DNA from 3 places in the Micromonospora sp. NPDC005686 genome. Region 3 is predicted to be linked to each of the others. Evidence: riboswitches for the same ligand, from Rfam matches in the RefSeq annotation. Region 3 holds a riboswitch; each other region holds the start of a gene.

Evidence for each region. A riboswitch is a leader RNA that binds a small molecule or an ion and turns the genes downstream of it on or off. The one in region 3 is predicted to bind cyclic di-AMP.
Region 1: another riboswitch for cyclic di-AMP. It lies ahead of ACFYON_RS17595 (NlpC/P60 family protein); the one in region 3 lies ahead of ACFYON_RS21080 (C39 family peptidase).
Region 2: another riboswitch for cyclic di-AMP. It lies ahead of ACFYON_RS10080 (transglycosylase family protein); the one in region 3 lies ahead of ACFYON_RS21080 (C39 family peptidase).

Annotation. Positions count from the first base shown of each region.
Region 1 covers NZ_JBIAIY010000007.1:81,718-84,980, forward strand. The annotation lists gene ACFYON_RS17585 (pyridoxamine 5'-phosphate oxidase family protein) at 1-234, opposite strand, end outside; gene dcd (dCTP deaminase) at 313-891, shown strand; gene ACFYON_RS17595 (NlpC/P60 family protein) at 956-1,987, opposite strand; cyclic di-AMP (ydaO/yuaA leader) riboswitch at 2,000-2,138, opposite strand; gene ACFYON_RS17600 (peptidoglycan recognition family protein) at 2,377-3,263, shown strand, end outside.
Region 2 covers NZ_JBIAIY010000003.1:635,803-639,065, reverse strand. The annotation lists gene ACFYON_RS10090 (M4 family metallopeptidase) at 1-412, shown strand, start outside; gene ACFYON_RS10085 (YbaB/EbfC family nucleoid-associated protein) at 568-1,017, opposite strand; gene ACFYON_RS10080 (transglycosylase family protein) at 1,238-1,876, opposite strand; cyclic di-AMP (ydaO/yuaA leader) riboswitch at 1,875-2,020, opposite strand; gene ACFYON_RS10075 (LLM class flavin-dependent oxidoreductase) at 2,186-3,263, shown strand, end outside.
Region 3 covers NZ_JBIAIY010000009.1:126,171-129,433, forward strand. The annotation lists gene ACFYON_RS21070 (CDP-glycerol glycerophosphotransferase family protein) at 1-231, shown strand, start outside; gene ACFYON_RS21075 (alpha/beta fold hydrolase) at 238-984, opposite strand; gene ACFYON_RS21080 (C39 family peptidase) at 1,207-2,064, opposite strand; cyclic di-AMP (ydaO/yuaA leader) riboswitch at 2,259-2,401, opposite strand; gene ACFYON_RS21085 (hypothetical protein) at 2,710-3,263, opposite strand, start outside.

The DNA of each region.
Region 1 (3,263 bases), on a different contig from region 3:
CGAGTGCAGCGCGTAGCGGCCGTCGCGTTCCAGGTCGCGGCGCTTCGGCGAGTCGACGACGAAGCACCAGAGCCCGTCGGCGGTGATCACGGGGGAGACCGGGTGGACCCGGGGGCCGCCGTCGGCTCGGACCGTGGCGAGGTAGCCGAAGCCCGGCCCGTACTGCTGCATCAGGAGGCGGATCTCGTCGGCGAGGCAGGGCTCGTCGGCGGCGAATTCGGACCAGGAAGCCATGTGGACACTCTATCGAACACATGTACGAAGATGTAGTGCGACACGCAGGTCACCCATACCGGTCGCTATGGTGTTCCGATGCTGCTCTCCGACCGCGACCTGGTCTCCGAGATCAAGGCCGGCACGCTCGCGCTGGAGCCCTTCGAGCCGACGCTGGTGCAGCCGTCGAGCATCGACGTACGCCTGGACCGGCTGTTCCGGGTCTTCAACAACCACCTCTACACACACATCGACCCGTCGAAGCAGCAGGACGACCTGACCTCGATGGTCGAGGTGCCGGAGGGGCAGCCGTTCGTGCTGCACCCGGGCGAGTTCGTGCTCGCCTCCACGCTCGAGGTGATCTCGCTGGGTGACCAGCTCGCCGGGCGACTGGAAGGCAAGTCGAGCCTGGGGCGGCTGGGGCTGCTGACCCACTCGACCGCCGGCTTCATCGACCCGGGCTTCTCCGGCCACGTCACGCTGGAGCTGTCGAACGTGGCGAACCTGCCGATCACGCTCTGGCCGGGCATGAAGATCGGCCAGCTCTGCATCTTCCGGCTCTCCTCGCCGGCCGAGCACCCGTACGGCTCGGCCGTCTACGGCTCGCGTTACCAGGGCCAGCGCGGCCCGACGCCGAGCCGGTCCTGGCAGAGCTGGCGCACCTGGCCGACGCGCTGACGGCGCCCGCGGCTGTCGAGAGGGGCCCCCTCCGCTGCCGGAGGCGTCAAGAGAGGGCCCTTCCTCACACCCGGCCGTAGCTGTTGATGTCGCCGTCGTCGACCCGCTTCATCGTGATCGGCTTGCCGGACTGGGAGGCGTGCACCACCCAGCCGTCGCCCACGTACATCGCCACGTGGTGCAGGTCGCCGTAGTAGAAGACGAGGTCACCGGCACGCAGCTCGGCCCGGCTGATCCGCTTCGTCACGCCGTGCTGTTGGCGCGCGTTGTGCGGCAGCGACACACCGCCCTTGGCCCAGGCCGCCATGGTCAGGCCCGAGCAGTCGAAGTGGTCCGGCCCGGCCGCGCCCCAGACGTAGATCTTGCCGATCTGGGCGCAGGCGAACTTGACCGCCGCACCGGCCGCGCCACCGGGGTAACCGGCCGGGCAGGGCGCCGGGCGCAGCGGGCCGCCACCACCCTTGCCGTACACCTTGAGCCGCAGCTTCTGCAGCCGGGCGATCTCGGCGTCGATCTGCTTCTTCTTCGCCGCGAGCTGGGCCTCGGTGCGCGCCAGCCCGGCGATCATCTCGTCCAGCGGCTTCTTCTTCGCCGCCAGCTCGTCGCGCAGCGCCGCGACGGAGCGCACCTGCTCGTGCTGCCGGTGCGCGAAGCGGTCGAGCAGTTCCAGGCCGTTGACCAGGTCACCGGGCGAGCGGCTGCCGAGCAGCGCGTTGACAGTGGACAGGTTGTCGCCCTTGTAGGCGTCGGCGGCGAGCCCGCCGACCTGGCCGAGCGCGGCGTCCACCCGGGCCTGGAGGGGTGCGATCTGCCGGCCGAGCGCGTCGGCTTGCTTGCGCCGCGCGGCGAGTTGCTCGCGTACGGCGTTCACCTGCTCGATGACCGGTTCGAGCTTGTTCCAGTCGCGGTCGATCTGGGCTTCGATCTCGGCGACCGAGGGTTCGGCGTGTGCCGCCGTGGCGCCGCCGGTCAGGACGACGGCGGTGCCGACCAGGGCGGCGAGTGCGGTGGTGAAGCGGGACCAGCGGGTACGCGGCACAGCCGTGAACCGGTCGACCGACCGGCTCGACGACGGCCGCGGGGCATGGAGTGCCACCGGGCGTCCGTACTCCTTCTTCAGTTCCGCCTACCGGGTTAGCTGACGGATTCGGGCGGGAAGGGAGCCGCCCTACCGCAGCAGCGCTGCGGATTCACCCCAGGTACCTGGTTCCCCGGCTCGCCCGTGGGCGACTCGGCGGTGCCGGACCGTCACCGACCGGGGTGGACGGTGAGACATGCGGCCGACGATTCACCAGAGTAGGGACCACAGTTATCGATCCGCAACTTCCGGCGGCGTGACACTCCGTACGCGATGCGGCAGCGCGCCGCGAGCGGAGGCGAAATTTTCTTTCAAGACTGATTACCCACTGGAAAGGTATTGACCATCGCGGGTGTGCGGAGTGAGGGTGGAAACGCAGTGACCCCCATCCCTGTCCAGGAGGTTCGATGCACCTCTCCGCCCCGCCGTCAGGCAGACGGATACTGCTCGCCGCCGCCGTGGTGACCGCCACCGCGCTGGCGACGACCGGCCCGGTGAACGCCGCGCCGGACACGTCCGCGCCCGCGAGCGACAGGCAACAACAATACGCCGCCGCGGCCGCCGAGTACGGCGTCCCGCAGAACGTGCTGCTCGGTGTCTCCTACCTGGAGTCCCGCTGGGACACCCACACCGGGCAGCCGAGCACCAGCGGCGGATACGGCCCGATGCACCTGACCGACGCCGCGCACATCCTCGCCACGCCGGGCAGCGCCCACGTCGACGAGGACGAGGACCCGCGCGGCGACGACTCCCGCCCGCTGAAGCTCGACCCGGCCACGGCCGCCACGCCGGAGCGGGAGACCCCACTGCCGCCCGCCTCGCTCCAGACGCTCGACGCCGCCGCCGCGCTCACCGGGCTCGACGCGGGGACGCTGCGGACCGACCCGGCCGCGAACATCCGCGGTGGCGCGGCGCTGCTGGCGTCGTACCAGAAGGCCCTGGGCGGGCCGGTCGGCGCCGGCACCGACCCGGCGGCCTGGTACGGGGCGGTGGCCCGGTACTCCGGCGCGGACACCACCGACGGCGCGGCGGCCTTCGCCGACGAGGTGTACGACCAGCTCGGCCAGGGCGCCAGCCGGACCACCGACGACGGCCAGCGGGTCACGCTCGCCGCCACCGCCGCGAAGCCGGACCGCTCCCGGCTGGCCCGGCTCGGCCTGCGCAACGCCGAGCGGCCGGACGGGCTGGAGTGCCCGGTCCGGCTGGCCTGCGAGTGGATCCCCGCGCCGTACGAGCAGCTCAGCGACGACCCGGGCGACTACGGCAACCACGACCTGGGCGACCGGCCGAAGCA
Region 2 (3,263 bases), on a different contig from region 3:
GGGCAACGTGAGCTGGAGCGCCTCGTCCGGCGTCATCACCACCAACAGCGGCCAGGCCGCGCACGGCGGCTCGTACAAGGCGTGGCTGGACGGATACGGCTCGTCGCACACCGACACGCTCAGTCAGTCGGTGACGATCCCGGCCGGATGCCGTGCGACGTTGAGCTTCTGGCTGCACATCGACAGCGCGGAGTCGACCACCAGCACCGCGTACGACAAGCTCACCGTCAAGGCGGGCAGCACCACGCTGGCCACCTACTCCAACCTGAACAAGGCCACCGGCTACGTGCAGCGGTCCTTCGACATCTCGTCGCTGGCCGGCACCACGGCGACCATCTCGTTCAGCGGCGTGGAGGACAGCTCGTTGCAGACGTCCTTCGTCGTCGACGACACCGCGGTCAACCTGAGCTGACCGTGGCGTAGCGCGGCCGGTCGTCGTCCTCCCGACGGCCGGCCGCCTCGTCGCGCCCGGCCGGGTGTCGTCGCGCCGGGCCGGCCGCTTCGTCGCGCCGGGCCGGGCGCGTCGTCGCGCCGGGCCGGGCGCGTCGTCCGGCCGGCACCGATGCGTCAGGCCGGGCACGCGCCCTGGGACGCGGCGCCCCGGTCGCGGTGGATCCGCGCGGCCGCCTCGTGCATCGCGCGGCCGAACAGCTCGGCCTGGTCGCCCATGCTGCCGAGCCGGGCGGCGAGCGCGTCGGCGTCGGCCCGCGCGGACGCGCTGACCTGGGCGTCCAGCTCGGACAGCGCCGCGTTGGCGGCGGCGACGAGGTGTTCGCAGAGGACGCCCAGCGGCTCGCCGGCCAGCTCCGGGTCGATCGTCACGGAATCCAGCCGGCCACCCTGGACGGCGACGGCGCGGACCCGGCCGCCGGCGGCCGTGCCCTCGGCGCGCAGGAGGTCGCCCGCCTCGCCGTCGGCATGCGCCGAGGCCCGCGAGCGCATCGAGGTGAGCGCCTGCTGGGTACGGGTCAGCAGCTCATCGAGGCTCGCGGCCGCCGAGAACGGGTCGTTGGTCATATCCGCGCTTTCCTCACGTCTTAGCCGAGCACCGTGACCCTAGCAACCGGCCCCGACGAATCGCGCTCGCCTGCCGGCGTGGGTCGCCTCCCGGTGCCGCGAGCAGGCCGGACGCCCGTGGTGCGGCGTGTCGCGCCCGGGCGGAGACCCGTTGACGCGGCGTGTCGCGGACGGGCGAACGCCCGGCCGGGGTGACCCGGCCGGGCGCCGCCGGAGCCGCTCAGCGCAGGCGCAGCCGCTGACCGGGGAAGATCAGCCCCGGGTCGTCACCGACCACCGTGCGGTTGCGCTCGTGCAGGGCACGCCAGCCGCCGTCGACGCGCTGCGCCACGGCGATCTCCGACAGCGTGTCCCCGGGCCGGACCAGGTACGTCCCGGCGCCGGTACCGGGCCGCGGCGCGACGAGGGCCCGCTCCGGTGCGGCCCTCTTCGTGGCGGGACGCCGCGGCGCGGCCTTCTTCACGCCTGACCGCTTGTCGGCAGTGGCCGACCCGGAACCCTTCTTCGCCGAGCCGCCCTTCTTGCCGCAGACCGGCCAGGCGCCGATGCCCTGCCCGCGCAGCACCTTCTCCGCGACGGCGATCTGCTCGGACCGGCTGGCCAGGTCGGCGCGGGCGGCGTACTTCTGGCCGCCGTAGCCGTTCCAGGTGGCGCGGGAGAACTGGAGCCCGCCGTAGTAGCCGTTACCGGTGTTGATCTTCCAGTTGCCGCCCGACTCGCAGCGAGCGACAGCGTCCCAGTTGACGCCCGCGCTGGCCGGAGCGGCCGAGCCGAACAGGGTCGCGGCGCCGAGGGCGGCGCCGGCCATCACCGCTCCGAGAGCGGTACGGCGGCCTCGGGCTGAGTGTTCAGTTGCCATGTGGATTCCTCCACGCCGACGAGGTGAGCTGTCGGGTTCGGGCCGAGGAGCCCGGCCGCCGGTGGCGGCTTCACCCCGAGGTGACGATGCACCGTGGAACGTGTGGTTCCCCCGCTCCCGCACGAGGTTCGGTGACCGCGGCCGACGGCGGGATTTGGCGTTTCCGGCCTGCGGTGTCCGCTACTGCGAACGAAACCGACGCTAAGAGCGCTTTGCGTCGATCGTCCACTTCTTGTGATGCCCTTCACCCGGCCGGGCTACCGGGCGCTACCGTGGCAGGGCTGGGCAAGATCACGGGAGGCGGGACAGATGACCGATCACGGACACGAGCTGACCTTCGGCGGTTTCCTCACCCCCGCCGCCGCGCAGCCGGACCAGGTGGTGGCGCTGGCCCGGCTCTGCGAGCAGGTGGGGCTGGACCTGGTCACGTTCCAGGACCACCCGTACCAGCCGGGCTTCCTGGACACCTGGACGCTGATGTCCTACGTGGCTGCCGCCACCGAACGCGTCCGCCTGGCCGGAAACGTACTGAACCTGCCGTTGCGCCAGCCGGTGGTGCTGGCCCGCAGCGTCGCCAGCCTGGACCTGCTCACCGGCGGCCGGGTCGAGCTGGGACTCGGCGCGGGCGCGTTCTGGGACGCGATCGAGGCGGCGGGCGGGCGACGCCTGTCCCCGGGCGCGGCCGTCGATGCCCTCGACGAGGCGATCCGGGTGATCCGCGAGGTCTGGGACACCGACCGCCGCGGCATGATCCGCGTCGACGGCGAGCACTACCAGGTGGTCGGCGCCAAGCGCGGCCCGGCGCCCGCGCACCCGGTGGGCATCTGGGTCGGCGCGTACAAGCCGCGCATGCTGCGCCTGGTCGGCCGCGCCGCGGACGGCTGGCTGCCGTCCCTGTCGTACCTGCCGAAGGGCCCCGACGAGCTGCCCGCCCTGAACGCCCTGGTGGACGAGGGCGCCCGGGCCGCCGGACGCGATCCGGCCGCGATCCGCCGCATGCTCAACGTGACCGGCACGTTCGCCCGCTCGTCGGGCGGCCTCCTGGCCGGGCCGCCGGAGCAGTGGGTGGAGGAACTGGCCGGGCTCACGCTGGAGCACGGCATCACCACGTTCATCCTCGGCAGCGACGAGCCGCGCGCGATCCAGATCTTCGGCCAGGAGGTCGCGCCCGCGGTGCGCGAGCTGGTCGCCGCCGAGCGCACCGCGCCCGAGCCCCGCCCGGCCGCTGGACAACAGGCCGCCGGCGGCGGCGCCGGCACGCTCGGGGTCACCCCCACCCCGGACCCGGGGGTACGCCTGAGCGCACGCCGCCCCTGGGACGAGTCCACCCGCCCGAGCGCCCCGCCGCCGCCGGCCGGGCACGCCTACCCGCCCCGGGGACAGGCCG
Region 3 (3,263 bases):
CGGTTCCCGCTCGCCGCGTCCGGCTACGTGCTGCGGCGGGACATGTCGAACGTGGACGAGGTGCTCACCGACCTGCTGGCCGCCGACCCGAAGGCGGCGCAGCGCTGGGCGGCGCGGACGCGCTACCTGGGTGACTTCCCCGCCGACGGGTACGCCGAGGCGTTCCTCGCCGCCGCCCGCCGGGAGCTGGAACCCGACCGGGCGGTCCCGGCGCCACGCGCCGTGGTGTAGGCCCGCTCAGAGGTACGGGTCGAGCAGGGCGAGCACCGCAGCCGGGTCCTCGACGTGCGCGCTGTGGCCCAGCCCGGGCAGCGTGGCCACCGGCACGCCCAGCTCCTTGAGCTGCGCGTCGGTCACCAGCGGGTCCAGCTCGCCCCGGGCCAGCAGCACCGGCACATCGGTGGCCCCCAGCAGAGCCGGCAGCCGGGGCTCACCGACCGCGAACGCGGCCGGGTCCATCGCGAGCCGCCAGCGGCCGTCCTCCCGCCGCAGCCCCGCCTCCACCACCGGATGGTCCGGGGCGAACAGCCCGGCGAGCCCGGACACCCGCAGGTAGCGGCGGGCCGCCTCGTCGCGGGTGGCGAACCAGGTGACCGGCCGGGCGGCCAGCTCCGCCGACTTCGCCAGCTCGGCCGGGGACCAGACCGCCTTGATGCCGAGCCCCACCACCGCGTCGATCGGAAGACCCCGCTGCCGGGCGGCGAGCGCCAGCGCCACCATCCCGCCGAGCGAGTGCCCGAGCAGCACGAGCCGGTCGTCGGGACCGAGCCGGACCGGGCCGAGCCCGTCGGCCACGCGCTGGGCCAGCGCCTCGAACGAGTAGCCGTCGAGCGGCGGCGACCAGCCGTGACCGGCCAGATCGGGGGCGAGCCAGCGGCCGGGCCAGCGGCGTTCCAGCAGCGGCGCCCAGGGCAGCCACACCTCGCCGGTGGCACCCATGCCGTGCAGGAGAACCAGATGCCGGTCACCCGTCGTATCGCCCATTGACGCAGTCTGCCACCGCCCGCCCCGCCCACGCGAGACGCGAACCCCCACGACGCGCTCCGCCCTGCCGCCCTCTCCGCGCGCGATCTTGCACTTCGGCACCCCCGCATACCTCGCCAACCGGGCGACTCGCGGGCCCGAACCGCAAGATCGCGGGGCGGGACGGTGACAGCGACGAAGGCCGGCCCCCGGAGCGGAGTGCCGGCCTTCGTGCTGGGACGGTCAGGCGGAGTAGCCACGGCTGGCGATCCAGTGCGCCAGGTCGATCGTGGTGACCCAGTACGACGGCAGCGACGGGTCGGCCGAGTCGGCGATCCGTACGAGCCGGCCGTCGTTCTTGTAGCCGACCACGGCGACGTAGTGACCGCCCGGGAACGAGTGCCAGCCGCCGTTGGTGTCGGTGACGTCACCGGCCACGTTGGCGACGACCGCGCGGCCGTTGCTGATCGCCTCGACCACGTCGGCCTGGAGCCGGTCCATCTGAGCCGGGGTGGCCGAGCCGGCGGGAATCATGCGGGTCCGGTACGGGTTGCCCTTGACCTGCTGGTTGAGCACTCGGGTGGTGTCCTCGGCCGAGTTGGTGCCCATCTCGGTGGTGCCGAGCGGGCCGGCGAGCGCGTCCTGGCTGCGCTCGATGCCGGTAGCGCTGAGCGCGTTGCGCACGGCGGCCGGGCCGCAGTAGAAGTAGTTGATCTGCGCCTGGTAGGCGTAGTCCAGCGCCTTGCTCGACGGCGGCTTCGGCTTTGCCTTCGCAGTGGTGTCCGGGTCCGCCGCCGCCTTCGCCGACGGGGAGGCGCTGGACGACGCGCTCGGCGCGGCGGAGGCACTGGGCGACGCCGGCGGGACGGCGGTCCGGGCCCCGCCGCGGCCGGCGGGCTGCTCGCCGAGGCGGGCGGCGCCGAGTTCGGCGACCGATGCGGTGTTCTCCTGGACCGGCGCGTCGTCACCAACGGTGGCGACGGCGCCGGCGCCGACGGCCAGCACGAGCGCGGCGGCCGATCCGGCGATCATCTGGTACGGGCGTTCGGTGACGATCCGTCGTAGCTGACGCTTCAGGTGGTGCTTCACGAAATCCTCCACGGGGCGTGAGCGGCGCACGCCGGCCCGGCACGCGGAGGAACTCACGCGTGCCGGCGGGGCCGGATGGCCGGGGGATCGGGAACGCCCGTGACGCCGGGCGCCCAAGGGGGCGGTCGCGGTCGCGCGTCAGGCGAGCGCGGGCGTTACGTCGCCGTGGAGGCGGCGGGACGATCGGGGGGTGGGCACGAGGTCGGTGCTCCTTCCGTGGCCGCCGACCGGGTTAGCTGACGGATTCGGGCGGGAAGTACGCCCTACCGCGAGCCGTGGGCTCGCGGATTCACCCCGATGTTGCTCATGGGTCCCCGGTTCGTGAGACACGATTGGGCGGGTCGGCGCGGCGTCGCCGTCGGCGATCGGTTACCGCTTCGACGCGCCGACACTACCGGCGGGTATTGCCCCCTGCCAAACGTCCCCACCTGGGCAAACGTGATCCGCGATAACGGATTTCGGAACAGCCGGTTACTGACTTCGCTCGATGGGACAAGCGGTTTTCACGTCACCTCGCGGCGGAAAGCGGACAGACGGCGACCAGCCGACCCGCAATCGCGTGACTCGATGGCCCGTTCTGCGCGCGGCGTCCGATTCGGCGTCCCCTGTCGCCGGGCCCACCACATTCCGGGTAACGATTCGGTCGAGACGACCGTCTCAGCCCACCCGGGCCGGACGCCACCGGGCACGCCGGACCGGTACGGGCACCGGCAGCGGGTTCGTCGCCGCGCTCCGGTACGCCGGAACGGGCCACAGCGCCGCGCTGGCCGCGTACGCCTCAGCGGCGAGCGCACGGGCGGCCCCGGCGGCCAGTTCCGCGTCCCGCCAGGCCTGCCGCTCCCGCGCGGCGGCGCTCTCCCACCCGGCCCGGCGCCCGTCCCGGACGGTGCGGGCCAGCACGATCTCCTGCTCGGCCGGGTGCCGGCGCGGATCCCAGCCGTTGCGGCGGGCCAGCACGTCGGCGAGCTGACGGGCGCTCAGGTCGCCCCGCCAGTGCGCCGTCATGGCGGCGTGGCGCAGCCAGCGCTCCCGGGTCGCGTACTCGGCAGGGGTCCGGGGTGTGCGCGGGGCGGCCAGCGCGGCGGCGCCGGCCAGGCGCCGGGCGGCGCCGTCCGCCTCGTCGTACGCGGTCCAGGCCCGGTCCGCCTCGTCCTGCGCGGCCAGCCACTGCTCCCGGCGGCGCCGGGCCGTCTGGGTGGCCCCGGCGGCGG